2 regions of the Halobacillus sp. 12SKB genome follow, and region 2 is predicted to be linked to the other one. Evidence: predicted binding sites of a transcription regulator. Region 2 holds the regulator's gene; the other holds the start of a gene.

Region 1 (15,959 bases), 280 kb from region 2:
AGCTCATTTGGATCTTGTTCTGGATGAGCATCCAAGTATTCCTGAAGAATATCAGCTTTAACCTCGATAAATTTGCCCAATCGACCGCTTCTATAATAGGAGAATGAAAAATAAGGCTCAAGACCCGTACTTACGCCTACCATTGTACCTGTACTTCCTGTAGGTGCAACAGTTAAGAGATGGGAGTTTCGAATACCATACGTCAATACATCCTGGCGTATATCTTCAGGCATCTCCTTCATATAACCAGTTTGAACAAAACGTTCTCGCAGCTCTTTCGTCTCTGCATCCGTTTTTCCTGTTAAGAATGGGAAACTTCCTTTTTCTTTTGCAAGCTCAATGGACTCACGGTAGGCCGTAGTTGCGATGGCTTCAAAAATCTCATCGACCAGTTGATTTCCTTCTTCTGATCCATAAGTCGTTTCACAATAAATCAACAAGTCATGCAGCCCCATAACACCAAGTCCAATTCTTCGTTCTCCCAGGGCCTGTACTTTATTTTCCTCTAGGAAATATGGAGTTGCATCAATGACATTGTCCTGTAAACGCACGCCGCGGCGTACCGTTTTCTTAAGCTTTTCAAAGTCGACCTGCTTACGGTCTTTGTCTGCAACATTTGCCAAATTAACAGCAGCCAAATTACAAACAGAATAAGGGGCAAGCGGCTGTTCCCCACAAGGGTTCGTAGCAACTACCTTCTGTCCATAGGCCGTGGCATTTGTTTTTTCATTGGCATTATCAATAAAGAATATCCCCGGCTCAGCCGAATACGTAGCACAAATATTGATGAGGTTCCATAGTTCACTAGCTTTAACAGTACGATACGTGCGTACACCAAATCCGCGAGCTTCCCATTCACGAACATCTCCACTTTGATGCCATTCTTCATTGTATGTTTCCATTTCTTCCGCTGAGTAATTTTCAACATCGGGGAAGCGAAGCTCATAATCAGCATCATTCTCTACTGCTTCCATGAATTCATTCGTGATACACACTGAAATGTTGGCACCTGTCAGGAATTCAGAATTATGGACGGTATAGTTTCCACCCAAGTGCAGTTTTTCTTCCGCTTCTTGAATGCTTTGGTCCGTAAATCCTCCTTGTCCTTGAATGTGCTTATAATTGACCACACTCTGGTACAAGTCTTTCTCCGTTTCCGTGAGAGGGGTAAACTTCAATTTATCTTTAGCCAACTGCTTGATCGTTTCATCTTCGGTATTCTCAATGAGGAAACGAAGAATTCGCGTGTTTTGCATTTTAGAAATAATAAATTCCAAGATGTCAGGGTGCCAGTCGGATAACATAATCATTTGCGCCCCGCGTCTCGAACCGCCTTGTTCGACAAGATGTGTAAGCTTCGCGATATCATCGAGCCAGGAAACTGAACCTGATGATTTACCATTCACTCCTCTAGCAAGCGTGTTCCGTGGGCGTAACGTCGATCCGTTTGTTCCAACTCCACCTCCACGGGACATAATTTCCATCACCTGCTTACGATGGTCCGATATTCCCTCGCGGGAGTCTTGAATGTATGGCATGACATAACAATTAAAGTACGTGACGTCAGTTTGTGAACCTGCACCATACAAAACACGTCCAGCTGGAATGAAATTCAATTCCGATAACTCTTCATAGAAGTCATTGAAGCTCTGCTGTTTCTTTTCAGGGTCTGTTTCTACTTCTGAGAGACCTGATGCATTTCGCAGTGCAATCTGCTCGTAATAGACTTCCAGAGGTTTATCAATGGTATCAAGGTTGCGCTTGATCAATCCTGTTTTTCGTTCCTCTTCATGTTCAAGAACATTTAAAAATTCATCCTCCACTTTCACAATGGCCTGATGGGACTGCCAATCAATGGAATGAATAAACCCAAATCCCCGAGCAGGAAACTTAGGGTCGTCCTTAACCGTAAGAACAACGAAATCCCCCTCTGCAAGAGTCAACTTTTCTGTATCTTTAAACGCATACCTGTCCAGCATCACAAGTCTTGAAACACCTTTGTGCGTAATTGTCATAGATTCAGTAATCTCATGGACCTGTGGAAATTGTCTGATATCCGCATTGAGGCGGTCCACGTCAATTTTTGTGTGTACATCTGTGGAGGTGGTCGTCTGCATTTTGCATCTCTCCCTTTAAACTAAAAACTAAGTAATTTTCATTTGATATAAGTAACATACCACATCCACAAAAAGATAATCAATATATTGTGTTGTGATAATTTTCAGTCACCATATATTGTGCTGTTGAACGAATATGTAGAAACTTGTCAATCGAAAAATCTTGAGATATTAAACGTATAAACCAGAGATTGAAAGAAAAACCTGCTCCCTATTGTTTGAATCAGCTTTTTCATCATTTGCATCCCTATACCTTCTACAATCCTCGACAAAATAACAATTCCCCTCAAGTTTCAAAAAAATTTTTTTGAAATACTCATCATTCCCTCCTATAATAGATAAAGGAATAGAGAAATGAGGGGGATGGAAAGATGGATTTATGGATCTTAATCGCAGCGATCCTATTAATTATCGCTTTCGGTTTGTATAGATTCTTCAAAGCAAGAAAAATCATGACCACATTACCGGAAGACAAGTTCCGCGAAGGCTACAGAAAAGCCCAGTTGATTGATGTTCGTGAACCAAAAGAATTTGATGGCGGTCACATCTTAGGGGCAAGAAATATTCCATTGTCTCAAATGAAGAACCGCCTTATTGAAATTCGCAAAGACAAACCTGTTTATCTATACTGCCAAAGCGGCGCCCGTTCTGCGCGTGCCGCAATGATGCTCCACAAACAAGGATATGAAGACCTCAATATGCTTGAAGGTGGCTTCAAAAAGTGGAATGGTAAAATCAAAGCTAAAAAATAACCACCCTCCCGGTTCTCAAAGAACCGGGATTTTGTTTTCTTCACCTCAAGCTATTGCTCCCTTTTCTTAAAGGCTCAGTTTCGAGACGATTGGGCGGTTCTAGGGGCTCCGAGAAAAGGTTCGCTTTCCATGGGGCGGGCGGTGAGCCTCCTCAGGCTACGCCTTCCGGGGTCTCACCTGTCCCACACGTCCCATAGGAGTCTCACCGTTTCCCTCCGCCCCTTGACCATATAAGTATTTCGAAACGACCTCTAAAAGGATCAGAACGTATGGTTAAGGAAGTGGATGATTAGAATTGGATTCGAGAATCTTCCATGATAAGGGGGGCGGAGGGAATGGCGAGACTCCTGCGGGACAAAAGTGCAGGGTGAGATCCCACAGGACGAAGTCCGAGGAGGCTCACCGCGCTCCCCGGAAAGCGAGCTATTACCCGTAGCCCCACCCACTCAATAAAAGCCTCGAAACTGAGTATTCAAGTATCCTGCCAGATTGTTTAAGAGATAAAACCCGGCGTCCACCTAGATATGGACGCCGGGTTTTGTTATTGCTCTTTTTGGTATCTTAAAACGGGTTTACGTGCTGCCTGTGTTTCGTCCATACGGCTCACAATCGTTGTATGAGGAGCTTCCTGCACTTTTTCAGGATCGTTTTCCGCTTCGTGTGCGATCTGAATCATACGATCAATGAAATCGTCCAGCGTTTCTTTGGATTCCGTTTCTGTGGGTTCGATCATGAGTGCCTCTTCCACATTGATCGGGAAGTAGATCGTTGGCGGATGATAGCCGAAGTCAAGGAGACGCTTCGCCATATCCAATGTGCGGACCCCGAGTTTCTTCTGCCGCTTCCCTGACAAAATGAATTCGTGTTTACAATGACGGTCGAATGGAAGATCGAATTCCTCTTGAAGACGTCGCATCATGTAGTTCGCATTGATGACGGCGTACTCACTCACTTTTTTCAGCCCTTCTGGTCCCATCGTACGGATGTACGTATAAGCACGTACATTGATTCCGAAGTTCCCATAATACGGTTTCACTCTCCCAATGGATTGAGGACGGTCATAGTCAAACACATATAGATCATTTTCCTTCGTCAAAATCGGTGCTGGTAAGTATTCAGCAAACTCTGCCGTTACTCCTACTGGACCTGACCCCGGACCTCCGCCACCGTGAGGACCTGTAAATGTTTTATGAAGGTTCAGGTGAACGACATCAAAGCCCATGTCTCCTGGTCGTGCATAGCCAAGAATGGCGTTAAGGTTCGCTCCATCATAATAAAGCTTACCTCCAGCTTCATGCACGATGGCTGCCATTTCTTCGATATCCTCTTCAAACAAACCGAGGGTATTCGGGTTGGTGAGCATTAACGCTGCCGTTTGCTCATCTACGACACGCTTCAAGTCTTCCAGGTCCACAAGACCTCGCTCATCCGACTTGACCGTTACCGCTTCAAAACCTGCGACTGTTGCTGAGGCAGGGTTCGTACCATGAGCCGAGTCTGGAACAATCACTTTCGTCCGGTTCGTTTCTCCTTTTGCTTCGTGATAAGCACGAATCATCATTAACCCCGTCCATTCCCCGTGTGCGCCTGCAGCTGGCTGTAAAGTAACGGTATCCATTCCAGTGATCACAGCAAGGGATTCTTGCAAATCATACATTAGATGTAGAGCTCCCTGGACACTTTCCACCGGTTGGTAAGGGTGGATATGACTGAAACCAGTCAGCCGAGCTACATCTTCATTCATTTTCGGGTTGTATTTCATTGTGCAAGATCCAAGAGGGTAAAACCCTGAGTCAACCCCGTGGTTTCTTTTAGAAAGAGCGGTGTAGTGACGCATAATCTGCAGTTCACTCACCTCCGGAAGGTCCGGTTCACTTTTTCTAACATAGGCTTCTCCGATTACATCGTCAACATTCGTTTCCGGCACATCAAACTCTGGCAAACTATAGCCGGTACGACTTTCTTGGCTCAATTCAAATATCAATGGAAAGTCCTGATTAGACATGAAGATCCCCCACTTCCTTGACAAACGTATCCATTTCTTCTTTTGTCCGGATTTCTGTTACGGCTACCAGCATACAGTTCTTCAGTCTTTCATCTGCCTCACCAAGGTCATATCCTCCAACGATACCTCGATCAAGCAGCTTGCGGTTGAACTCTTTTACATCTCTGTCTAATTTGACTACAATTTCGTTGAAAAATGCACCATCAAAAACAACCTCTATACCATTTTCCTGAAGTTGTTTCTTCATATAGGCTGCTTTTTGGATGTTCATCCAGGACATCTTTTTCAGTCCCTGTTTACCAAGCGAAGACATCGCTACGGATGAAGCGAGAGCATTCAATGCCTGATTGGAACAAATGTTAGATGTTGCTTTATCACGACGGATGTGCTGCTCCCTTGCCTGCAATGTCAACACGAAGCCACGACGACCCTCTTCATCCACTGTCTGCCCAACGAGTCTCCCCGGTACTTTTCTCATCAATTTCTTCGTAGTCGCAAAATATCCACAGTGCGGGCCGCCATATTGTGCTGGTATTCCAAACACTTGAGCATCTCCGACAACGATATCAGCTCCGAATTCCCCTGGAGGTGTTAAGTATCCTAGAGCGAGGGGGTTGCTTGATGTAATCATCATCGCTTTTTTCTGTGTATCTACAATAGATCTAACCTGTTCCAGCGGTTCGGTTTGACCGAAGAAGTTCGGATACTGAATAACAACACTTGCCGTGTCCTCATCTAATTCTCTTTCTAACTGTTCAAGGTCTGTTCTACCGTCCTTATGGTCAATCTCCACCACTTCAACGCCTGGTCCTTTAACATAGGAATGGATAACAGCTAAGGACTCAGGATGAATCGCTTTCGACACGAGTACTTTCTTTTTCTTCGTTTGTCCTGCAGACAAGTTGACCGCTTCGGCTAGAGCTGTTCCACCATCGTACATCGAGGAGTTCGCCACATCCATCCCTGTCAATTCACAAATCATTGTTTGAAATTCAAAGATTGCCTGCAGCTCACCTTGAGAGATTTCAGGTTGATAAGGAGTATAAGCCGTGTAGAACTCTGACCTTGAAATCACATGATCTACAATAGACGGAATGTAATGATCATAGACACCTGCACCAAGAAAAGAGGTGTGAGACTTCAAATTGACGTTCTTCCCTGCAAGTTCCGTCAATTCTTTCATGAGTTGGAATTCATTTTTAGGTTCTTTAATTTCCAGCTCGCCTTTAAAACGAATATTTTCCGGTATATCTGAGAAAAGTTCATCGGAATGTTCGACACCGATTACATCCAGCATTTCTTTTTTATCTGTTTCTGTCATGGGCAAGTAACGAAACTCCATGCTTCCATCCCCCTCGATTTATCTTCTATAAAAAGGTGTTTTAACAACTTTCGCTTTTAATTTCCTTTTACGGACTTGTACCGTTACTTCTGTCCCTTCGGCGGTATATTCACTGTTGAGAAGTGCCAAACCAACGTTTTTTCCAAGGGTCGGTGACTGGGTCCCTGTCGTAACAAAACCGATGACTTCTTCTCCGTCCAGAACGTCGTAATGGGTACGCGGAATTCCCTTGTCGATCATTTCAATTCCGACAAGCTTTCGACCAGGTCCCTCTTCCTTTTGCCTTTTCAAAACTTCTTTACCAATGAAATCTGCTTCTTTATTCACTTTCACAGCAAAGTTCAATCCAGCTTCAATGGGAGTAATCTCTTTACTAAGCTCTTGGCCATACAACGCAAGGTTCGCTTCAAATCGAAGTGTGTCACGAGCTCCGAGTCCAACCGGCTTCAACCCAAACGGTGCACCAGCTTCAAGGATGGCTTGCCACAGCTGGGCACCCGATTCTGCATGCAGATAAATTTCAAACCCGTCTTCACCAGTATATCCTGTGCGGGACACAAGAGCCTTTCCATCGACGCCCTTCAATGTCACACCTTGTTCAAAACGGAAAAACTTGATGTTGGAAAGTTCCGTGTCCGTAATGGTTTGAAGCGCTTCTTCCGCTTTCGGTCCCTGGACCGCGAGCTGTACGTATTCATCAGAGACGTCTTCCACGGTTACATCGCCTTCCTGATGTTCTTTCAACCACTCATAGTCCTTATGACGGTTCGCTGCATTGACGACAAGGAGGTATTTATCCTGATCAAGATGGTAGACGATCAAGTCATCAACCGTTCCTCCGTCTTCATAGCACATGATCGTGTATTGAGCTTTCCCTGGCTCAAGCTTAGACACGTCATTGGTGAGCATTTTTTGCAGGAAAGGAAGACTATCCGGTCCTTCTACCATCACTTCTGCCATATGAGAGACATCAAACAACCCTGCGGCTGTTCGTGTGGCCTGGTGCTCCTCTTTGATACTTGAGAACTGTACAGGTAAATCCCATCCACCAAAATCGATGGTTTTCGCTCCTAGTTTCTTGTATTCAGAGTATAGCGGTGTTCGTTTCAAATCTGCCATTGGAACCACTCCTTATCACTGATTACACTGATTTCGCCCATAAAAAAAGAGACTTCACCGCTTGCACGGGAGTCTCTGTCCGTTTCACCAGAAAGTTTCACAACAGGAAGACCTGATGCTTGCTTCTTGGGTGGTTTGCACACAAAATGCAAACACTCTCCAGAGTTGCGTCCTATAGAGGTCTTTTTGCCTGAGAGATTCACAAATGAATGCTTGCTCCTTCGGCGCCACGGGCGTGGTCTCTCCCTCTACAGTCATTCGCTTTCGTATTTTTCTAGATTTTACCGGGCATACTATTGTGTAACGTTCACACAATGTTGTGTATATTTTCAGCATCATTATATCACGCGTCTTTCACAAAAGACATGATAATTCTACAATAATTCGCAATCTTTTATCATTCCTATTGATGGAGGGCTACTATTATGATTGAAATTCATCCAGACCAGGGATTTATTGGAATATTAAGCGAGAACCTGGAACACCCTGATAAACTTACAACATGGGATGGTTTTAAGCTTGCGTATCAGGCCGCTCAATTTAAAACCGTACCAAGATTCGACGGCCTCCTTGCTCTTGAACACCTTCCCCATGTAGATTTTATGGAACACCAGATTGAAGCAGCAGAAACAGCAGTCCATCAGATGAATGGACGTGCCATTCTAGCTGATGAAGTAGGGCTTGGAAAGACATTGGAAGCAGGACTGATATTAAAAGAATATATGATCAGGGGAAGAGCTAAAAAAATCCTCATCTTAACTCCGGCATCACTTGTAAACCAGTGGATCCAGGAGTTAAATGAAAAGTTTTATATTCAGGCTGCATCCCCCCGGAAAAAACACGCCTCCTGGAATGAATGGGATGTGACCGTAACTTCCATAGACATGGCTAAACGTGATAAACATAGAGAAGTCATCTTGGATATCGACTATGACCTTATCATTATTGACGAAGCACATAAGCTAAAGAACCACCAAACGAAAAATTATCAGTTCGTACAATCCTTGAAAAAAACTTATTGTCTTTTATTAACAGCCACACCCATTCAAAATAAACTGAGTGATTTGTTTAATTTAGTATCCATTCTTAAACCCGGTTATCTCGGAAACCTGACTGATTTCAAGAAAAAGTATAAAGAAAACGCGGATGATGAGGATAATATCCAACACATCCATTCCCTCGTCGGTCATTTAATGATCCGGAACCGAAGAAAAGATACCGGACTCGATTCATCCAAGCGTAAAGTCGTCAATGAGAGGCTCTCGTTCTCTGAGGAAGAAATGAACATGTATAAAAACTTAGAAGCTCTGAAAGCGAGTCACCCCTCCTTTACTTGGCTGACACTTGCCAAAGAACTATGTTCGTCTAGAGAAGCTTGTTACATGTCCCTGAACCAATTGAAGAAAAAAGCACCGGAAGAAAAAGCAGGTATATATGATGAGTACATTGAAGCAATCGGCCAGGTTCCTCATCATGTGAAAGCAAAGCGGATGACGGAACTCATTGAAAATACAGGCGAGAAATTCATTGTATTTACTGAATACCGTGCCACCCAATTTTATTTGCAGTGGTATCTCCAGCAGAATGGAATCACCTCCGTTCCATTCAGTGGAAAATTCAATAAGAGCAAGCGGGATTGGATGAAACAGTTGTTCAAGACCAAAGCCCAGGTAATGGTGGCCACAGAAGCTGGCGGAGAAGGAATCAACCTCCAGTTCTGCCATCACATGATTAACTACGATCTTCCTTGGAATCCAATGCGTCTCGAACAGAGGATTGGCCGGATTCACCGCTTCGGACAGGAGCACGATGTTAAAATTTTCAACTTTGCGATTAAAGATACGATCGAGGATCACATCATGAAGATGCTGTATGAGAAGATCGAAATGTTCAAAAATGCGGTCGGTGACCTCGATCATATTCTTGAGCAAATTCCAGGTGGGTCGTTCGAGCATCAAATCCAGTCCATTCTCAAACAGTCGGAAAGTCAAGGAGAGGTCGACATCAAACTCAACAATTTGGTCAGTTATGTCGAGCATACGGTGAATGAAAGGAGAGAATCGAGTTGAATGCCCCAAACCCATACAAATCGTTCGTCAAGCAGTTCTTTTTATCTCATGGTTGTTCAATAATAAACGATCCCCCTTCCCATTTCACTGTACAACTTACAAATGAGATGGATGAGGAAATCATGAACCGTCCCTTCTACTGGCATTATATGAAGAAGATGAATCGAGAAGGCGTCCCTATGAAGCTGAGCTTCAGCGATACAGATCAGAAACAGACGGGGGGCATTTATCTTCATGCAGGGACCCCTAAACTTCACCGCTTGTACAATACAGCAATTTCTAAAGCACGAACAGCTAGACTTTATGAAGTGGTCCATCAGACGACCGGACAAAACAGGGCCATGAGTCCCTGGCTGGTTGTCAACGGGCTTCTGCACTTTCGTGGAAAGCACACAAGGGATGAAGCCGTTTCCATAGGAATCAACTTGATCCACGGAACGATGATGCTTGGAATGATGGACAAAATGATGGATATGAATTTTGAAACAACCGTTTCGGATTATACATTTCCGATGAGGCCGGTCATTTCTTTATCTCATGCTTATAAACGCATGGAACGACATATTGAAACGTATGTCGGATCGCTCGATCATCAATGGGCGAAGGATTCTTTGCATCATCTTGAAAAAGAAACTCAATTGCTTGAATCCTTTTATGAGTCTGAAGACATCAGTTTGGATTCTTTCACAAAAGAACGGGAGCAACTCGACAATCGATACAAGCCATATATAGAAATGGAAGTCATCAATGGGGGACTGTTTTACATTTCACAGGAAACCAGCAGGACTTGGATGCAGAACGAAGCTAAAGACATTCCAAAAGTTTAGAATTAACAGGTGAAGAGAGCTGACGGCAGCCTAGCACGTAAATATGCCGTGAATAACTCTACCTTGTACCCGCGCCCGGGGAACCCATGATGCAAAGTTTAAAAAGAAGAAAAAAGCCGCTGAAATTTTCAGCGGCTTTTCTTACTTTTTCAATGATTGTTGATTCGTTTCCTTTTGAACATTTTCAAAGCGAAAGGAAGCAATCCGAACCAGTAAAAGGAGGATTTTTTGGAGGGCTTGGATTCTTTTCGTTGCTGCTTCTCATCCTTAGACATGTGCATATACTTGACAACTTCTTCTGTCAAAAACTTTACATAATCATTCTGATTCATGAGAACCCCTCTTTTTCCATTGTTGCTTTTAGTATGCTCCAAATCCTGCTATTATAGACGTGCTACCAATTCTTCGGTGATTTCTTCAGGGGTTTTCTGATCCACGTTGATGACAACATCTGCCGATTGTTCGTATAAACTAAGACGTTCATCAAAACGTTTTTTCTTTTCAGAGTCATCCCCTTTCCATAATGGCCGGTCAGTATCACCTGTTAACCTTTCCACAATCGTTTCCCATTCTGCTTTTAAGTACACAACGGTCCCCTCTTGCATGAGGGCTCGGTTTTCTTCCCGGAGAATGACGCCCCCTCCTGTAGATAGGACAACCTCTTCTTTTAAGTTCCTCAAGAATTCTGTTTCCTTATTTCGGAAGTACTGCTCTCCTTTTAAAGCAAACATATCCCGGATCTTCATTCCTTCCGCTTCTTCTATAGCCTCATCCATTTCTATGTATGGATATTTCATTTTTTCACTTATCATCTTTGCTATTGTAGATTTTCCACTTCCCATGAAACCTGTTAAAAATATCACTAAATATTCCCCCTTTAAAATCCTTGCAGGAATTACGCTTTTTATGTCGAATAATATAAAAGGCCAAATAATACGAAAGAGGTGGTAAATGATTGAAATCCATCGCTCAATATGCCCATGAGCTAATCGTTTCTGCTATCCAGCAAACCGCTACGGACATCCACTTTTCCCCTTATGAAGAAACAGCCTCCATCCATTTCCGCATTCACGGCAAACGAATTTTCCACTCCACGGCTCCACTCCCTTTGTACAAGAAATTACTTTCCTACTTCAAGTTCACTTCAGGAATGGACATAGGAGAACACAAACGTCCTCAGAACGGTACGTTTCAACACCGCTCCAATCAGAACACATTTGACTTACGTCTATCAACGCTTCCCATAACTGGCACCGAAAGTCTGGCCATCCGAATTTTAAGACCGATGGACCACACCCCGCTTGAGCAGCTTTTCCTCTTTCCTTACCAACTAGAAAAAATCCAGCGTTGGTTGAATCACCGCAGTGGCATGATCCTCTTCACAGGACCGACGGGAAGCGGGAAAACCACCACTCTATATGCTTTGCTCCAATCCCTTACCTCCACAAGCTCTTTTCAGGCCATCACCCTAGAAGACCCAATTGAAAAGAATTTAAACAACATCATTCAAGTACAAGTGAACGAGCGTGCAGGTGTGACTTATGATACAGGGTTAAAAGCAGCCTTAAGACACGACCCGGACCTGTTGATGGTTGGGGAAATTCGTGACAAGTCAACCGCACAATTCGCATTTCGCGCTGCTTTAAGCGGACACCTTGTCATTAGCACCATCCATGCTCGAGATGCCCACGGCACCATACATCGGCTTAGAGAAATGAGCATCAAACAAACGGATATCGACCAGACCATGATCGCCATCGCCTCTCAACAACTCGTATCTCTTGAAGGAGCCAAGCATTTACCTAAAAGAGCGGCAATTCTTGAACTATTGGAAGGGCCTCAATTAAAAAAAGCGATTGAAGGGCAGGCCAAACACCAACAGAACTTTCAATCGTTCAGACACTTAAGGAGGAAAGCCTATGCACTTGGTTTCGTTGCAAAAACCGAAGTGGGCTCGTTTTCGTGACCCACCTTTGTCTGTCAGTCAACAGATACAGTTTTTCAAAAGGTGCAGTCATATTCTAGACAAAGGCTATCCTCTTCTGGACGCCCTGCAAATGACTAGCTGGGACACAAAACTGAAATCCACTTGTGATACCTTGACCCGACACCTTTGCGCTGGTGAGCCCATCCATGAAGCTTTTAAGAAAGCCCACTTCTCCCTTTCTGTTACCAACTTCCTTTACTTCAGTCAGGTTCACCATAACTTGTCCAGAAGTTTTATGCAGTGTAAAGACATGTTGCAAATGAAAAAGGATTACAAAGAGAAATTCATTAAAGTTATTCGGTACCCCGTATTTTTATTTGTTTTCCTTATTATTGCTTGCACAATCTTACAAAGAACAGTGATCCCAAATTTTTTACATCTATTTGAAGGTGAGAAAGATGGAACCTTCCGACTGATGATCATCATTATGCACATCATGAATGGAACGGGGATCCTCGTTCTTCTGACTGCTCTTCTCCTTTTGACCATTATAATTATCTTACCGCGGATGTCATTAAAAAAAAAGCTGTCGTTATATGAAAAAGTCTCTCTCTTAAAGCTATACCATTCCTACTCCGTCTCCTTTCTATTTACAACCCACCTCCACTCTTTACTCCAGGCAGGCCTTCCACTAAAGGATGCAATAGAAATGATCAACGGGAATAAAAATTATGAATTGCTCTCTTATTATTGCAATGAATTGTTGCAAGAACTGTCCAACGGTAAAACTTTTGCTCAGGCGATTTACAGCTGTCCGTTATTCAGACCAGAACTCACCAATATTTTTCATCATACCAACGACATCGAAGCTTTAAAGGATGAACTTGAACTTCTTGCCGAATTCTTAATGGATTATCTAAGCCAAAGGATTTCCACATGGCTCCACATTATACAGCCGGCTTTCTTTATCATCATTGCCACCGTTATCATCTTGATTTACGCATCCATCATGCTGCCTCTGTACCAGTGGATGAACCAAATTTAAACGAGGAGGAACACTCATGATAAAAAACGAAAAAGGATTTACATTAATTGAGATGCTCATTGTTCTGCTTGTTATATCCGTATTGCTTATCATCACGATCCCTAACATGGCCAAAAACACTGACTCCGTAAAAACAAAAGGGTGTGAAGCACTCAAAAAGACCGTAGAGGCTCAAGTACAAGCATACTTTATAGAAACAGGTACTCCCCCCGCTTCTATTCAAATACTGGTGGATGAAAATTATATATCTCAGGCTAAATGTCCCAATGGTAAAGAGTTGGTTATAAGCTCAGAGGGAGATGTAAGTGAAAAAGTATCAACAGAAGGAACGTAACGGCTACACTTTTACAGAAATGGTCATCGTTTTATTGTGCTGGTCCATACTCCTCTCCTGTTTCATTCCTTTGCAATACCGTACCTACCAAGAACTTGAAGCAAACCTTACCCTTCAACAATTAAAGGAAGATCTTCTCCTTACCCAACACCTTTCCATGAACGAACATATTTACTATACGCTCAATTTTGACGAAGAATCGGGAGGTTATGTTTTATATGACACGAAAGAAAGAAAAACAATTTTCACTAGAAAACTCCCTGAAAAATGGGTCATGCTTTTGACTACTCTCCAGCCCACGGTGCGATTCAATCAGAAGGGAATCATTCAAAGAGCAGGAACGATGTATCTGTATGCACCAAATAAAACATACAAAGTCGTTTTTCCGTTCGGTTCGAGCAGGTTACGCATTGAAGAAATCTGAGGGTTTCACGGTACTAGAGACCCTGAGTGCGTTTACCCTTCTTATGGCCATCGCACTATTCACGGTTCCTCTGCTCACCGAAATAAGGAGCGCGCAGAAGGACCTTCTAATAGAAAGAGAAGCCATCACGCTGCTTCATGATGAGTTTTTTGAACACAGGATGAGGAGCGGTCCACTCCCTTATACATCACAACGTTCATTACCTACTGAAATTACTCTGACCATTCAGTCCGAGGAAGAATGGGTCGTAGGGTGCGTATTATGGAAAAACCAGAGAAATGAAAACAAGGAGTTCTGCTTGTATGAAAAAAGGGAATAGGTCAAGTGAAAGAGCATTCACATTATCAGAAGTATTGATCAGCCTAATGGTGACCATGATCCTATTAACGATTTCTGTCCCTTTATTTTCTTTACTGAAAGGATTTGACCATTACTCTGAATTATCAATTGATCAGCTCAGCGCAGTCATACAATGGGAAATCAACCAGTGCCGTTCCTATAACGTTTCCGATCATTCCATCTCATTGATTGATAAGCAAAACCGTCACATTGTAATGGAGCATTATGGAGAAATTTTCAGGAGAACCGTCGACGGATCTGGACACGAAACCCTCATTCAAAATATAGGTTCTATTTCTTTTGAACATGAATCTCCTTCAATTCGCATGGAGGTAGAAATTCATGACCAAACTCACACGAGAAAAATCCATCTTCCATAATGCGCAAGGAATTGTCTTCCCTTGGGTGCTCATTCTGTGCTTTTTACTTCTCATTGTCACTCTATCAACCATCAACCAATATAATAATCATCTTCTCCTTGTTAAAAGTCATCAATCTTCGGTTATAAAACAACACATCCTCGACACTTCACGAATGAGATTAAATGTAAAACTAGAAACACTTCCCATAGAGCAAAGGCAATACTCTTCTGCCTTTCATACTCCTGATGGTGAAAGTGTAGTTGACTGCACACGTGAAGAAAGTCATTGGGATTGCCTTTGGAATATAGTCGTAAACAACAATCAATTCCAGGTTAGAACTTTTCAAATCCCATAAAAAAATCGCCCCTCACTGAGGGACGATGCGTTTATGAGATATTTTGCTTATATTCCATCCGTTTATCTGTAATCCCACGAAGTCCATCTATATCATACCCTATGACTAATTTATCACCATTTGTCAGGATGGGACGTCTCAAAAGCTTAGGCTTCTCAATAACCAACTCTAGAAATTCATTCAAGGTTAGGTCCTCTACATCAAGTTCAAGCGTTTTAAATTCTTTGCTTCTTTTCGCTAAAATTTCATCAATCCCATGTGTGGTCAGTGATAGGATCCTTCTTAATTCATCAGCGGTAGGAGTCTCACGAAACAGGTGCTGTTCGTTAAAATCCACCCCTTGACTCTTTAACCATGATTTCGTGCGCCGACAAGATGTACAACTTGGGTATGTGTAGAATTTTAACTTTTCCATGTTTAACGCTCCTCGCTTTTTTGTATAACTTTATTGTATATTGATTGTATAACCTTTGTACAATATTTTAAACTCCTTTTTTCTATTAGACAAATTATTTTCACAATTTGGCGGGTTAAAGAATAAGGTCAAGTGGGAATACAAATACTGAAGAATGAAAGATGAATACGTTTTATTTACAATTGTATCCGGGTCGTTTATAATATGAATGATAGTTTAACGATAGAAAAGGAGGGGGAAAAAGCATGGATCGAATGTTTCGAGTACTGGCCTTTTGGACAGGTATCTTCGCTGTCATGTTCTATACAGGCGATATGATGGAAGCTTCCTTATTATCACTAGTTCAAACGGCTTTTTTCCTTACTATTGGTTACCTTAAGCTGTCAGAACGTATGTATGTGTACATATTCTTCTCATACTTGACAGTCTTCATGATTGGATTCACGTATTATTGTTCCTTTATCTTAGTACCAGGATTTGGTGGACACTAAAAAAAGAACCTGTCATCCTTTTTAAGGGTGACAGGT
Region 2 (15,959 bases):
TTCCCACACCAAATGGCCCATGAAAGTAAAGTCCCTTACTTGGCAGTTCATCATTAAGACCTTCAATGTATTGGACGGTTCGTTCCACAGCAGCTCCCCTATCCGGGTCTTGAAGATCCATCCGTTCTAATGAAGCCTCAAGAATTTCACGTGGCATATGGAGACTTCTAACTAAAGACTTCTGCTCTTCCTGCTGTTCATGTTTCCGTTGACGACGACATTTATCATAAATCAACTTCACATCAGAACCTTCCACTTCTACTCTTGGAACATAACCTGGAAGGATGTTGATACATTCTTCACGTGTTGGACATTTCTCACAGTTTTTTGATTGAGTTCGGTATTCATAGAGTTTTATCAACTGTTTCTCAATAGCTTCTTCCGTTAATTCTTCATGCTCCTGCATCAACTTTTTCACTTCTGAGGATTCCATAACTTCCGATTTCATGTGATTCATTCGTTTTTGAAACTGCTCATTGTTACGCATCCATTTTTTTAATGATTGTTGAATAGGTTCCATTGGTATCCCCCCTTTTAATTACCTTTGTTCGTCAGCTTCTTAATCCTTGCAGCTATGTCATCCGTATTAACTTGTACCGCTTCCTTTTCCTCATGCTGCGGCACGTCCTGTTGTTTGAACCAGGCTGGAATGACTTCTTCTTTTTGGTTTTTACGTTTTTGGGACTTCTGTTTGCCCCATTGCTGATATTTCTGATGCTCCGCCTTAGCCAGGTTCATCGCTTGTCTCACGGTCGTTACATTTTTCCTTGCCCAGTGACTTGCGATTTTCTCAAGGTAAGGTTTCGACAATTTCATATCTGTTTTTAATAATACGTAATGAACAAGCACATTCATAACACCGGGTTCAATCCCTTGTTCTGTCATCACGTCACGAATCATTTTCAGGTCTTGTTCAGAAGCACGGTTACCATTGGAAACATCCTCAAGCAATTCCCTAGGAGAGATTTCCTCCAGCATTTGTATAAACTGGTCCTCTTTCGTACCATTGGCTGACTTGTTTTCCACTTTCATTTTCTCTCTTCGGTCTAGAGCCGAATTCCGCTGACTGTCATTTTTTTGTTCTTTCATAAAATCATGACAGGCCGCCTTCAACTCTTCTTCCACTAAATAATGGTTTTCATCAATAGCCCACGTGACCGCTTTTTCCAACTCCGTGTTAGAAAGGTCATACAACGTCGCCAGTTGGACAATCAACTTTTTGTTGCGACCAGTCAATATTTGTTCTGATGGATACATGCGCTTCTTTAATGCATGGTTCAGCCAATTGAAATCTACTCGATCCATAGATGCTACGGGGCCTCTGGATTCTTGTTGATGATTTTGCTGCTTCGCAATGGTTTCCGTTTCTCTTTGCACAGTTTCAATCATTTTATTATGGAAGACTTCATCAAAAGTGGCGGTTACTTCCGTGAAACCATCAAGCGTTTGTCCAGTATTCAATAAACGGCTCTTTAAGCGCTCATACTTTTCCTTTCCCAACTCATGATGCAGCAACAACGAGAGCATATCATCAAGAAAAAACTCTTCAGGAGAAAAAGGAGGGTGTATGGAGTACAGATATACTGCCTGCTGATCCTCATCAATCGAGCGGAACGTTCGCAGTAGTCCAATAGCCTCTAACTTCCCCCTCGCCTCATAAATTTTGTCCAGAGGAGCAGAAAGGTAAGACATCAATGTATGATGAGACTGTACCTGCCCCCCTTCAATCATGTCCGATTCCGATATCAGGACGTGGTATAGCGAAACCGCCAACCTCCCTATAATCGGCTGATATAAATGTGATAAGGAACGATGAAAACTTCGAGGCAGCTCTCCATTCCGTATAATCTTAAATCCGTCCACGGGGAGCAGCTTGCCAATAGAGTAACTCACCGCCTCCACCTCCTTCAATCGTTAAAGCTTGTTCATTGTATTTCAAACAGGAAGCAATCATTCGTTTCAAATTTAAAACAACTGACTGCCTCCAAAATCTAAGATCCCAGAAAAAGAAAATGAGCCGAAACAGGCTCATTCATTGTCTTCATGTTTAATTAATTCTTTTAATTCGTCAATGAAAACGTTGATGTCCTTGAACTGTCGATATACGGAAGCAAAACGAACATAAGCAACTTCATCAATGCCGGACAGACGCTCCATCACCATTTCACCGATATCTTCACTCATGACTTCAGAAACGCCACGATTTCTTAATTCCTTCTCGATATCCATTGTTACTCTTTCCAGTTCCTCCACGGCCACTGGTCTCTTTTCACAAGCTCGAATCAGTCCACGCATCAATTTTTCACGACTGAACTCTTCTCTTGTGCCTTCTTTTTTCACGACAATCAGTGGAACTTCTTCAATCCGTTCGAAAGTTGTAAACCTGAATTGGCATTGTTCACACTCTCTGCGTCGTCTGATCGCCTGTCCTTCTTCAATCGGCCTGGAATCAAGGACTTTTGTACTTTTATAGTGGCAATTCGGGCACTTCACGTATGATCAACTCCACATCATCTTCTTTTCGGCAGTACTCAGGAAGGATCCACCGTTGTGAACTGACTGTCCAATTTTTTATAAAGCTGAACGATTAGATTTCGGCTGTGTCCAAAATCAACAGGACCTCCTGAGTCCGTGGTGACAGAAAAGTCAACGGCCGTTCGAAATGGGCGTACCATTATGATTGTGGCCACTATAAACGCGCGTCTGTTCCCTTTATATTTCACGGTCAGTTCTCCACGTTCTTTAGAACTTGCTACAATTTCTGAAGGCGACGAAAACAACCCTTCAACAGCACGGAAAAGATCATCATGCTTGGCTTTATAATAGTGTGTGACAAGCGCTGAATCCTTATGCTCTTCACTCGTCTCGGAATGGTTGCTGAAATACCTGGAAATAAATGCTTTCACTTACCTAACCCCTTCAATTCCATTCGACATAATCTCCCTTTATTTTAACATGACTTATGAAAATAAGAAATGATTATTGAAACCTAAGGTTCTTTTACAGTTTTTAGTGATTGTGTCTGAACTAGACTGGCCCTTCCCTTAGGACCCTATACTCCATCGAACATTTCAAGATGGTCTTAAGGAATTACTACCGAATAGCACAGAGCAACTAACTATATAGATGAATGTAAAAAGAAGCCGCGCAGGAATCCTGCGCGGCTTCTTTTTACGTTATAGGGCACGAGACTGCTGTACTTCTACAGGTCCCATTCCTCTTGGTACTTCTACTGTTTCATTCTTACCCGCTTCTAGTGCATCGACGATGTACTGAGCGGCAACATTAGGATCAATGCGGTCTCCGCATGTGTAAACATCAATACTTGCATATCCATGCTCTGGAAAACTATGAATCGTCAAGTGTGATTCAGAAATGATGACTACTCCACTAACGCCATGAGGAGCAAATTTGTGAAACGCGACTTCCCGCACTTCTGCACCAGCTTTAAGAGCTGCATCTACAAAGACTTGTTCTATATACGACATATCGTTCAATTTTTCTTCATTACAATTCCATAATTCAGAAATTACGTGTCTTCCCATTGTATCCATATTAAGGATCCCCCTTTGTACATTCACTTCAATACCTCTGAAATAACAGCCATGAACTACCACGGGGGAAAGTTAGTCCTGAGAGGTCCTAACCCTTTGAGTAGACATGAATTTATATGAAATTCAGAAGTTCAAGAGAAAGTATATATGGTTTACCCTTAATTTGCAAGAAATATTTTACTGGGTTTTGTACAACTATTCTTACTGCTCCCATGGGGGGCATAGATGCAATAGGGTTCCGGTCATTTATGAAACACGTGCCTCTTTCTCTTCTTTCATCATGTTCCCGACATACTTAGCAAGATCTACCACACGGCAGGAATATCCCCACTCATTATCATACCAGGCCAGTACTTTTACTTTACGGTCATCGATGACTTGTGTAGATAAACCATCTATGATCGCTGAGGATGATGAAGTCGTGTAATCGATGGAAACGAGTGGCTCTTCACTGTATTCCAATATCCCTTTCATTTCACCCTTAGCCATTCTCTCAAATGTTTCATTTACTTCGTCGGCCGTAACTTCCCTTTTTAAATCGACGACAAGATCAACAAGAGATACATTTGGCGTCGGTACGCGTAAGGCCATACCATTCAACTTCCCTTGAAGACTCGGGATCACTTCTCCTAAGGCTTTGGCTGCACCTGTTGATGTCGGGATAATGGATTGAGTGCACCCGCGAGCTCTTCGTAAATCTTTATGTGGATTATCTAAATTCTTCTGATCATTGGTGAAGGCATGGACCGTTGTCATCAAACCATTCTCAATCCCGAATTCATCTTCCAACACTTTCACTACAGGGGCGAGACAATTGGTTGTGCAGGAAGCATTGGAAATGACATCATGACTCCCCGGCATATATGTTTCTTCATTAACACCCATCACAATTGTCGCATCCACTTGTTTTCCAGGCGCTGTAATAATGACTTTTTTTGCTCCAGACTCTAAATGAAGACCTGCTTCTTCTTTTGTTTTGAACTTGCCCGTTGCTTCAATAACAATATCAATATCCATTTCATCCCATGGAAGTTCCAATGGGTTTCTTGTTGAACACAGTTTCACTTTTTTCCGATTAACGACTAAGTCCCCATCTACGACATTGACCTCTCCTTGAAAACGACCATGCACACTGTCATATTTAATCATGTGAGCAATTGTTTCAGCTGGATAACTTGCATTAACGGCGACCAACTCCATAGATTCATCCGCCACAGCCTTTCTAAATACCATGCGACCAATTCTTCCCAACCCGTTAATAGCAATCTTTGTTTTCCCCATGCTGTTCCAGCCCCCTATATATGATATACTTTTACTCTGTAATTCCTAGATTAGTATAACATATTGTAAGCGGTTTTACATACAGAACGAAAACTTTCCACAAAAAATAACACGTCTACTCAGACGTGTTATTATACGATGTACCAACCTTGAAGTATGTCTCTTAATTGCTGTGAACTTTGTTCAATTGTTCCGGTATTATCAATGACCGCATCCGCCATTTCTGCTTTCTTTTTCACTGGGATCTGTGCGTGAATCCGCTCTTCAGCTTCCTCTCGCCCCGACTGATCCCTTTCCATCAAGCGTTCCAATTGTGTTTTTTCGTCCACATACACAACGAGGATCTTTTCTACGTAATCGGTTAAGTTGCTTTCAAACAGCAATGGAATATCCAGGACGACTGCTTGATATTGTTTCTGCTTATACTCTTCTCGCCGCCTGATCATCTCTTGCCTTACTTTAGGGTGAACAATGCCATTTAGCTGTTTCCGCTTCATTTCGTCACTGAAGACGATCTTGCCGAGTTTTTTCCGATCCAGACCCCCGCCTTCTTGAAGCACCTGTTCTCCAAAAGCTTCTACTATTTCTTGATAGGCAGGTTCACCAGGTTTGACGACATCCCTTGATATTTGATCGGCATCAATAACAGGAATATCCATGTTCTTGAACATCTCTGCTACGGTACTTTTACCACTTGCAATACTTCCTGTTAATCCGATGACTAAAGTCATCCTGACACCTCCTTAAGACAACTTGATCAGCCCGATAATGATAAGTAACACTCCAGGTAAAATGGACAAGCTTTCCGCTTTATCACTAAGCTTTGAACCACTCAAAATTCCACACCCAAGCATGCAGAAAGTCGCTACGGTAATCATGACCGCTGTAAATAAGATAGGAATTCCAATGAGCGCTCCGCTGATTCCAGCTCCAATGGTATCAAGGGACAGCGCTGCTCCCAGCAGCCATACTTCTTTCCCTTGGATGCCACCGGAGTGGTCTACATCCGCCGCTAAGGGGTCGTTCAGTACTTTTGCTGGATTAAGCCAAGGCTCTTTCTTTTCCTCACTATCCTTTTCTTTCTTAAAAAATTGCCATAAAAAATAGATCCCGATACCGATTAATGCAAGTGCCCCCACGCGTTCGGCGTCTTCTGCTGCCACGACCGCTGCCAGCAAATGTCCAAAATAAGAGGACAAAAGAAACATACAACCGGAGACACTCGCAATTAAAAAGACGCCTCTTAAAGTAAGGCCGACCTTTTTTAAACCCAGGACGCAGCCGATTCCAAAGCTATCGATGCTGACTGCTGTAACGAACAAAAAAATGAACATCCCAATCCCCATGCATCCCACACCTTCATATCTTAAGCTGTGGGATAGTATATGGGGGTTTACCTAGTAGTGTGTAAAGGTTGACACTTAGGACAGATGTGAGTCCCTCTTCCGCTGACCTTCAACTTTGTAATCGGTGTGCCACATTCAAGACACTCTAAATCCTGCTTTCCATAAACACGGAGCTTCTGCTGAAACATCCCGATTTCTCCCTGACTGTTCAAGTAGGAGCGAATGGTCGTTCCGCCCTGTTCAATAGCCTCAAGGATAACGGAAATACTTGCTTCACGAATCTTTTCAACCTCAATTTTTGTCAGAGTATTGGCGATACGCTCAGGATGAATGCCTGCCCTGAAGAGGGCTTCGTCTACATAAATATTCCCAAGGCCTGCTACAATCGATTGGTCAAGCAGGACCGCTTTCATGTTTCTAGATGTTTTCCTAAGCCTCTCATAAAAATAATCCACGGTGAAAGCTTCATTAAACGGATCAGGTCCTAATTGAATAAGCGGTTTGTTTTTAAGCTCCATTCCTTTTGGAAAAGCGTGCATGGTCCCGAATTTCCGCACATCGTTGTATCGAAGTTCTGTTCCATCTGTAAAATGGAAGATCACGTGGGTATGCTTCGTTTTTTCGGTCGCACCCTCGTAAACACCAAACTTCCCCTCCATTCGCAGATGGGAAACGAGTGCAATGTCATCCATATGGAAGATTAAAAACTTTCCTTTACGATCGATATCTCGAATGGTCTGCCCGACCAATAACTGCTCAAACTCTTTGGGGTCTTGAGGCTGTTTAATGATATTCCCCCAAAACACGGATACCTTTTCAACCTCTTTTCCTAAAGCGAGATGTTTCAATGTTTTTCTGACTGTTTCTACCTCAGGTAACTCTGGCATCGTTTCATTCTCCTCTTACTTTGCATCATACCAAGTGTCCCCATAAGAAGAATCGACTTTTAGAGGAACATCTAAATCAACGGTATTTTCCATGACAGAGGATACAATCTCTTCTAGATGTTTCACTTCTTCTTTTGGTGCTTCAATGATCAATTCGTCATGCACTTGAAGGAGGACTTTGGCTTGCATGTTCTCGTCTTGAAGTTTTTCTTCAAGGTCAATCATCGCTTTTTTAATAATATCGGCTGCACTTCCCTGAATGGGGGTGTTCATCGCCGTTCGCTCGGCAAAGCTGCGTTTATTAAAATTCCGGCTCTTGATGTCAGGCAGGTATCGTCTACGGTTCATAAATGTTGATACATATCCTGTCTCTTTTGCTTCCCTTACAGTCTCATCCATGTAAGATTTGACTCCAGGATAGCTCTCAAAATATTTATTAATGAAAGCCTGCGCTTCTTTCCGAGTAATACCAAGGCTTTGTGACAGACCATAATCACTGATTCCGTAAACGATCCCGAAGTTTACTGCTTTCGCCTGTCTTCTCATTTCACTTGTAACGTCGTCTCTTGATACACCGAAAACTTCACTTGCTGTCTGGGTGTGAATATCTTCCCCTTCTTTAAATGCCTGCATAAGCTTTTCATCCTGAGCAATATGGGCGAGGACACGAAGTTCGATTTGAGAATAGTCACTCGCAAACATGACCCACCCTTTTTGAGATGGAATAAAGGCCTGTCTTATTTTACGCCCTTCTTCAAGGCGGATCGGAATATTCTGTAAGTTAGGATCCGTAGAACTTAACCGCCCGGTTTGTGTAAGAGCTTGGTTAAAGCGTGTATGAATTTTCCCCGTCTCTTCATGAACGACCTTGAGAAGACCTTCGATATACGTCGACTTCAGCTTCCTGAGCTGACGGTTAAGAAGGATTTTAGGGATGATCTCATGTTGATCTTCCAATTGCTCTAAAACATCCGCAGAAGTGGAATAACCGGTCTTCGTCTTTTTGATAACCGGAAGCTCCAGCTTCTCAAATAAAATCGGCCCTAGTTGTTTAGGGGAATTGAGGTTGAATTTCTCTCCTGCAAGTTCGTAAATTTCCTGTTCAACCTTATTCAACCGTTCTTCCAGTTCCTCCCCCATATTTTCCAACCTCTCAACGTCCACACATACACCACGATGCTCCATCCGACCAAGAATAAGCGCTAATGGCATTTCAAGTTCTCTGAATAACTGATATTGTTCATTTTCTTTCAGTTTCTTTTCCATATCCTCTTTCATGTTATAAAGAAGAGATGCTTTTCTGCCAATATGCTCATAGAAGTCCTGATCATCATCTGGACGTTTCATTTTAGCGCCTTTTCCATACACTTCTTCGTCGTATTTGACGGCTGTTTCACCTAAACGGTGGCCTATCGCAGGAATATCATGGTTATTCTCTGCGGGGTTAATCAAATAAGAAGCAAGCAATAAATCGAACGTGATCCCCTTCATCTCAATCCCATGACGCAAAAGAGCCACACACGTCCGTTTTGCATCGAAGACCCATTTTTCATTTTCTGCACTCTCTGCCCACGTTTGAAACGCGTCCGAGTTTTTAGCATCTTCCATTGTAAGGACAAATTTTCGTTGGTCATTCACAATAGCAATGCCTTCCACTGGTGCCGTATGGTAATTGTCGTAAAGCATTTCGACCACCACCGCCTCTTCCCCTGTGAAAAGATCTGCTGTTAATTCCTGGACCACTTCTACATCAATCTCCGGGAGTTCATGAGCTTCTTCAGATTCTGCACCGCCTTCCTGGACACGGGAAAGCAGCGATTGAAATCCAAGCTCTTTAAAAAACTCGCTCACTTTTTGAGATTGATAACCGGAATAACCAATATCAGAGATGTTGATTTCGATCGGGGCTTCACGCTCGATGGTAACCAGCTGCTGACTCATCAACGCCTCTTCCTTATTTGTTTCCAGTTTTTCTTTCAACTTCTTCCCACTCACATCACTTAAGTTCTCATAAAGGTTTTCCAGCGTATCAAATTGCTTCAGAAGTTTGACCGCCGTTTTCTCACCAACCCCGGGGACACCAGGAATATTATCAGAACTATCTCCCATGAGCGCCTTCAGGTCAATAATCTGATCCGGACGGACTTCCATCTTCTCCATAAGGAAAGAAGGGGTGTATGTATCCACATTAGTAATCCCTTTTTTCGTCAGGCTCACGGTAATGTTCTTATTCACAAGTTGAAGGAGATCCTTGTCCCCTGAAATCACTTTCACTTCAAGGCCCTTTTCCCCCGCCTGTGTCGCAAGAGTTCCTATGATATCGTCCGCTTCATAATTCTCAAGCTGATAATAATTGACTTCAAACGCATCCAGGAGTTCCTTGAGGACAGGGAATTGTTCAGATAGTTCAGAAGGAGTTTTCTGCCGGCCACCCTTATAATCCTCATAAGTTTTATGACGGAATGTTGTTTTACCAGCATCAAAAGCAACGAGCAGATGATCCGGTTGATCTTCTTCCAGAATTTTCAACAACATAGTTGTAAATCCATACACGGCGTTCGTGTACACGCCTTTATCATTGTTCAACAAAGGCAATGCAAAGAATGCCCGGTACGCAATACTGTTCCCATCAATTAATACCACTTTCTCAGCCATTGGCTCACTCCTCGTTATAGATGATACTCGATGATCTCCATCTGTTTCTTTTCCTTAGTCTTCGTTGGTTTAATGAATCAATGTATATTTCTTCAATGGATTCTGAGGTTCCATTACTATATAAAAAACGCCTTTTTCATCATTCTACCACGTTTACAGTAGAGAGGAAAAAGGCGCGCCTGATCGTTTATTCAAAATAACCTAAAAGTAATTCAGCATAAGGAGAATCCTGAGGAAGAATAATGGTCGTCTCCCCATCAATCGTCTTCTTATAAGATTCCAGGATTCGATAAAGTTGGTAGAACTCAGGATCTTGAGAAAAGGCATTGTTGTATATCTGAGCAGCTTCCTGTTCTCCTTCTGCTCGTATTTTTTCAGCATTTGCCCGGGCTGTAGACAACATTTCCTGTACTTCCCGATCCACTTCTGCGCGAATTCTACTCTTATCCGCTTCCCCTTCTGACAAGTACTGCTGAGCTATTTTTTCACGGTCTGTAATCATTTGATTGAAAACCGCTTCCTCATTTGCCTCCGGCAGGTCAGAGCGCTTTATTCGCACGTCATCTACAACGATGCCATAATTATCTCTTTGCAAATATTCGTTAACTTTGGCCGTAATTTCTTCATTCAATACGCCTCTGGAACTTTCTTCCTCATTAATAATCTCAGAAAAATTCATCTTCCCTAATTCAGATCGAACAATGGAGAAAATAAACTCTCCCATTCTCGCTTCTGCATTCATCTCAGTCCTGGCATTAGCAATCATATTTTCGGGATCAGTGATGCTCCATATGGCATAATTATCGATAATCATCCGCTTTTTATCCAAAGTGGTGATCTCTTTTTCATCCACATCGTAGACCATCTTCTTTTTAGAGAGGGTGGATACTTCTTGTACTAATGGGATCTTGAACTTAAGCCCCGGCTCTTCGTGAATTTTCACAACATCTCCAAATTGGCGAACGACCTTATACTCCCCTTCTTTAGCAATCACAATTGAATTTATACCTATAAGGAGAATCCCTATAATGACAAGTAATGTGACTCCAGCTTTCACGTACTTTCTGAGGTCCTTCTTTTGTTTTTCATTTTCATTAAAGATTTCTTCACTCATGATTCTTCACTCTCCTCATCTTCAGCCGAACTAGGAGGTACAACATTTTGAACGGTTCCTTGATTTAATGGCAGGTATTTCATTGTGTTTCCATCATCATTCATAATGTATACATTAGCCTCTGGAAGTACTTCTTCAAGTGTCTCCATCACAAGACGCTCACGGGTAATCGTTTCGTTCCCCTGATACTCCTCAAGCAAGGCATTAAAACTAGCAACAGCCCCCGTTGCTTGTTGAATTCTCTCTACTTTCGCACCTTCCGACCTTTGAATAATCGCGTCCTTTTCACCAAGCGCTTCTTCACGTTTCTGGTTGGCATACTTCTCCGCTTCATTCACTTTACTTTGCTTTTGTTCACGAGCGTCTGTCACTTTTGTAAACGCAGAGCGCACTTCCTTGTTGGGAAGATCGACCTCCTGGAGACGTACATCTATAATGGATACACCAATTTCATAGCTATCAATTAAACTGACTAATCCTTCTCTCACTTCATTTTCAATCTCAGCTTTACCAGATGTTAGAGCTTCATCAATTTCACTACTTCCAATGACACCTCTAAGTGAAGAAGATGTGGCATTAAATAAAACCTGTTCAGGTTTCTCCGAGGCAAACAAATAAGCAGCTGGATCCGTAATCTTCCATTGGACGACGAGATCGGCCTGTAAAATCATATCGTCACCTGTAATCATCGTTACTTTATCCGTTTCTTCTCCGCTGTCATCGAAACCGAAATCCAAGCTGAACGTTTCTTTCGACATTTTTTCTACTTCTTGGATCGGCCATGGCATTTTGAAGTGCAAGCCTGGTTCTGTTATGCCATCTTCAGCTTTTCCGAACGTAAGGACCACGGCCTGTTCTGATTCATCTACGGTGTACCATGTCGTTATAAGAGCGATAATTAATAACACACCTACGACAACAAGGCCCGTCCATTTGTATAGTTGTCTAAGACTCATATCGACTTCCCCTTTATCTTTATGGATACTATAATTACGTTTATGTAACAAAAAGGTTTCAAAAAAGTAACCTCCATTTTTTCATAACTAAAGCTCCCGATTGTGGAAGACTCCGTTTCGAGACTTTTGTTTAGTGGGTGGGGCGGAGGGGAATTAACTCCCTTGGAAGCTACTCTGCATGCGAAAAGGTTGTTATAGAGCGCTTTATGCTTATTAACACCAGCATAGTGAAAGTCATCCTGACGCAGTGAAGGGGTTCGTTTCTCTCCAACATCGAAAAGGGGTTGGGAAGTTTCGTTGAGAAAGGAGATAAGCGGTATCCCTTAGGGCTTCAGACCGCCCAAAGAAGCTCGGCACTCCCACACAGGAAAGTTTTCAAATGCGGACCCACCCTTGTAGACACGAGTGCCAGTGCGATGGAGCTGGACGATTGGATTCCGAGCCATCCCTGACGCTTCACCAGGGAACGAACCCCGAGTACAACTCGAAATTGAGACTTCAACAATCCTGCTGTATAGTGGAATATTGGTTTAAGGGATTGGATTTTGAATGGGAAGTATAGGGGCGTATTTTTACAAGGTTTTAACGGAATCGAAACAAAAAAAGGCAGAAGCGAGGGAAGCTTCTGCCAAAAAGAGAAAACACCTTGGATGAAAGGGTTTCAAAGGTATTCTATCGAAGTAATGTTAACCTTAATTTAATAAAATATTAATTTTCCGTAAACTTCTTTGGAATCTCAACATAAAACGACGTCCCGACATCCACTTCACTTTCTACATGGATGGTCCCTTCATGGGCTTCTACAATGTGTTTTACAATGGCAAGACCTAGACCTGTTCCACCTGAGTTCCTGCTTCTCGCTTTATCCACACGGTAGAACCTTTCAAAGATCCTGGATATTTCTTCCTCAGGTATTCCAACACCATTATCAGTGATTTTAATCGTTACATGATTTTCCGATTCTTGAAATTCTAATGTAACTTCCCCTTCATCTCCTGAATAATTAATAGCATTAGTCAACAAGTTCATGAACACTTGCTTCAAGCGGCTGGAGTCACCTTGAATCAAAGTATTTCCATCCACGGAAGCGTGGAGCTTCACTTCTTTTTGCTCGGCATGTTGTTCAACAATAGGCAGTAAATCATTTAACAACCGTTGGACTTCCACTTGTTCAACATTTAAAAGGAAGTCATCCCTTTCAAGTTTGGACAATTCCAAAAGATCTTGGATCAAGGACTGCAGCCGGCCACTTTCTTTTAAGATGATTTGTAAAAACTGCTCGAGCATCTTTTCATCTTTCATAGCCCCATCAAGCAGGGTTTCTGAAAAACCGCGAATGGAAGTAATCGGTGTCTTCAATTCATGAGAAACGTTAGCCACAAAGTCTTTTCTCATTTGCTCCAACTGTTTCAGTTCAGATATATCATGGAAAACCAAAACGACTCCTCTCCATTTTTGGTCTTCGCTGAATATGGGAGCCCCGGTAACCTCCAAGTGTTTCCTGTCTATATTGACAGGCAGGACAAACGTTTCACTGACCGTTTCTTCAAACATATAAATCTTCTGAACTGTCTCGTGAATGGTTGTGTAAGGGATAGCATCGTGATACAAATGACCGATAAAGTCTTTTTGCTCTCCTTTAAACGTTTCTAAGAAAGCACGATTCAAAAGTAGAATATACCCTTTTTCATCAATCAATACTAACCCATTCCCCATATTGTTGATGACTGCTTCTAATTGATTCTCCTGCATCCCCTTTGTACTCGTCATCTCCTGCAGATTTCTCGCCAGGATATTAATCGACTGGCTAAGTTGCCCTGCTTCACCAAAATGTCCTTCATAAGTCCTTGCTTTATAATTTCCTTTTGCAAGTTCTGTAGCGACACTAGCGGCTGATCGAATAGGGCGGATATATTTCGAAAATACGTTAAAGCCAATTACAAAAATGACTAAAAGACCAAGAAGTAATGTAAAACCGATTAAAAGCCAGATGTTTTTTGTGATATTAGTTAATGCTTCCACGGGCGACAGAAGAATAAGTGTACCATTAATATCATCCACACTATTATTCACAGGGTAATAGAAGATCTCATCAAGCATCTGCCCTTCATTCATCGGGGAGGTTCCACTCTCAACCCTTGTAATCACTTCCTGCTTTTCATCATTATTTATAACAGGTACAGCATCAACCGTATCAATTATTCTATCTCCAGAATCCGATATAAAAATCATGCCTGTATTCAACTGTTCACTAAAGTTATACAACTCATCCTGACTTACTTCCCTATCTTCCGTAAATTGATCCAAGTACGTGATGAAATATTGACTTTCCAACTCTACTCTCTCTTCAAATATATTGATAAAATAGCCGCGGGTCAGTTGAGCGAGAATAATACCCAGCCCTAACATGACAATGACCACTAAAACCGTATAGGTCATCAGTGGCCTAGTATTGGAGCTCATTTATTTAGGCTCCTCCATTTTATAACCGAGCCCCCGTATTGTTTTTATATACACTGGTTTTTTTGTCTCGGGTTCAATTTTTTCACGTAAATGGCTCACATGGACATCGACAATACGAGTGTCTCCCGCGAAATCATAATTCCATACGGCACTTAATAGTTGGTCTCTGGAAAGAACACGACCTAAGTTTTGAGCCAGGTATAGGAGAAGCTCAAATTCTTTCGGGGTAAATGTTAAAGGCTCGTCCTTGATTGTTGCCTCATATTGTTCAGGGTAAATAGATAGATCAGCAATTTGAATAATTTTTTGATCGTTTACTACATTTTCCCGAACCATTCTTCTCAAGATTGCTTTAATTCTAGCTACGACCTCTCTAGGACTGAATGGTTTGGTCAAGTAATCGTCTGCACCAAGCTCAAGACCAAGTACCTTATCAAACTCATCGTCTTTAGCGGTCAACATGAGGACAGGCGTATTCACTTGCATTTGCCTCAACTTCTTACATACTTCCATTCCATCCATCCCCGGAAGCATAACGTCAAGGACGATTAAGTCAAAATGATCTTTCGAAGCTTTTTCAAGAGCATCCGTACCGTTATAGGCCACATCTGTCTCATATCCTGCTTGATCAATATTATATTTTAGTAAAGTTACAATAGATTCTTCATCATCTACAATAAGAATTTTTTGTTCCAATGACATCACCTCTACTACAAGTTACTTTCATCATACAATGAAGTTTACAATTTGAATACGGATCTTTACCATTTTTACTTAATCTTAATATAGACATTAAGCTCTTTTTCATCCGTTTAAAGACTCTTAGATCATGTGGAAAAGGAAGCGGATGGTGTGACCATCTTTAGGGGTATGTAGAAAAGAGGAATAAGCCGCTGGTCTATTTTAGTCCGAGCGGCTTGTTGTTATCAGTGAGAACTAAGCGGCAGTTCCGAATTTAATAAAAGTTCTCCAATGAGATAGCATTCATAGAATCAGGTTCATACGGTGGTTGAACGATAAGCATTCCTTTCACGACCTCGTCGCCTTCTTCATCATATCCTACCACTTGAAGTTCAACTTGATGTTCTTCTTTGTGAATTGCTGTTACTTCGGCGTTAAAACGGACGTCTGCATAATGATAAACCGGTTTAGGGTATTCTATATTTTGCTTGATGATGTGACTCCCCGGACCAGGCAAATGCATGGATACGATGGACGACACCATACCAAACACCATAACTGTAGGTACGACCGGGCGTTTAAAAGGTGTTTGTGAAGCATAATCATGCTGAATATACAAAGGGTTTGCGTCATTGGTCAAACCTAGATACATAAGTAAATCACGGTCTTCGACTGTAAAAGAAGTCGTGAATTTTTCGCCTGTTTTCAAATCATTGATTTTCTTTCCAAGCTTTCTCTTCTTTCCTAACATATCCTCACCTCTTGTAAGCGTTTTCTTTAGTGTTAAAAAAAGGGATCCGAGGGTTTTCCCCGAATCCCTTCCCCTTTATTTTAATACATTCAACACATTTTTAACAGAATCCGCCGATTTATCCAACTGCTGTTTTTCTTCTTCTGTCAGTTCAAGCTCAATGACCTCTTCAATTCCATTTCCACCAAGGATCGTAGGAACTCCTAGATAGATACCGTCATATCCATATTCCCCTTCCAAGTAAGCTATGGAAGGAAGAATACGACGCTGA

The links. The regulator NrdR, encoded in region 2, represses ribonucleotide reductase genes. The targets are predictions, from matches to a motif close to AACACNATATATNGTGTT.
Region 1: ACQ4XT_RS12345 (vitamin B12-dependent ribonucleotide reductase) is a predicted target of NrdR. The motif match lies at 2,225-2,242, and genes of this name have one in related genera.

Annotation. Positions count from the first base shown of each region.
Region 1 is NZ_JBRFWR010000001.1:2,527,313-2,543,271, reverse strand. Features, by position in the region: gene ACQ4XT_RS12345 (vitamin B12-dependent ribonucleotide reductase) at 1-2,117, opposite strand, end outside; gene ACQ4XT_RS12340 (rhodanese-like domain-containing protein) at 2,489-2,869, shown strand; gene gcvPB (aminomethyl-transferring glycine dehydrogenase subunit GcvPB) at 3,411-4,874, opposite strand; gene gcvPA (aminomethyl-transferring glycine dehydrogenase subunit GcvPA) at 4,867-6,216, opposite strand; gene gcvT (glycine cleavage system aminomethyltransferase GcvT) at 6,235-7,335, opposite strand; glycine riboswitch at 7,409-7,500, opposite strand; glycine riboswitch at 7,504-7,593, opposite strand; gene ACQ4XT_RS12320 (DEAD/DEAH box helicase) at 7,761-9,404, shown strand; gene ACQ4XT_RS12315 (YqhG family protein) at 9,401-10,231, shown strand; gene ACQ4XT_RS12310 (YqzE family protein) at 10,381-10,563, opposite strand; gene ACQ4XT_RS12305 (shikimate kinase) at 10,615-11,094, opposite strand; gene comGA (competence type IV pilus ATPase ComGA) at 11,187-12,197, shown strand; gene ACQ4XT_RS12295 (type II secretion system F family protein) at 12,151-13,203, shown strand; gene comGC (competence type IV pilus major pilin ComGC) at 13,220-13,537, shown strand; gene comGD (competence type IV pilus minor pilin ComGD) at 13,509-13,961, shown strand; gene ACQ4XT_RS12280 (hypothetical protein) at 13,948-14,280, shown strand; gene ACQ4XT_RS12275 (competence type IV pilus minor pilin ComGF) at 14,264-14,680, shown strand; gene ACQ4XT_RS12270 (hypothetical protein) at 14,643-15,017, shown strand; gene ACQ4XT_RS12265 (Spx/MgsR family RNA polymerase-binding regulatory protein) at 15,049-15,432, opposite strand; gene ACQ4XT_RS12260 (DUF2626 domain-containing protein) at 15,678-15,923, shown strand.
Region 2 is NZ_JBRFWR010000001.1:2,244,314-2,260,272, reverse strand. Features, by position in the region: gene dnaI (primosomal protein DnaI) at 1-520, opposite strand, end outside; gene ACQ4XT_RS10850 (replication initiation and membrane attachment family protein) at 535-1,893, opposite strand; gene nrdR (transcriptional regulator NrdR) at 2,029-2,493, opposite strand; gene ACQ4XT_RS10840 (cytosolic protein) at 2,532-2,906, opposite strand; gene speD (adenosylmethionine decarboxylase) at 3,177-3,554, opposite strand; gene ACQ4XT_RS10830 (glyceraldehyde-3-phosphate dehydrogenase) at 3,801-4,835, opposite strand; gene coaE (dephospho-CoA kinase) at 4,967-5,566, opposite strand; gene ytaF (sporulation membrane protein YtaF) at 5,579-6,169, opposite strand; gene mutM (DNA-formamidopyrimidine glycosylase) at 6,229-7,068, opposite strand; gene polA (DNA polymerase I) at 7,084-9,723, opposite strand; gene hflC (protease modulator HflC) at 9,911-10,837, opposite strand; gene hflK (FtsH protease activity modulator HflK) at 10,834-11,793, opposite strand; gene pnpS (two-component system histidine kinase PnpS) at 12,502-14,256, opposite strand; gene ACQ4XT_RS10790 (response regulator transcription factor) at 14,257-14,952, opposite strand; gene ACQ4XT_RS10785 (MaoC/PaaZ C-terminal domain-containing protein) at 15,212-15,688, opposite strand; gene mdh (malate dehydrogenase) at 15,764-15,959, opposite strand, start outside.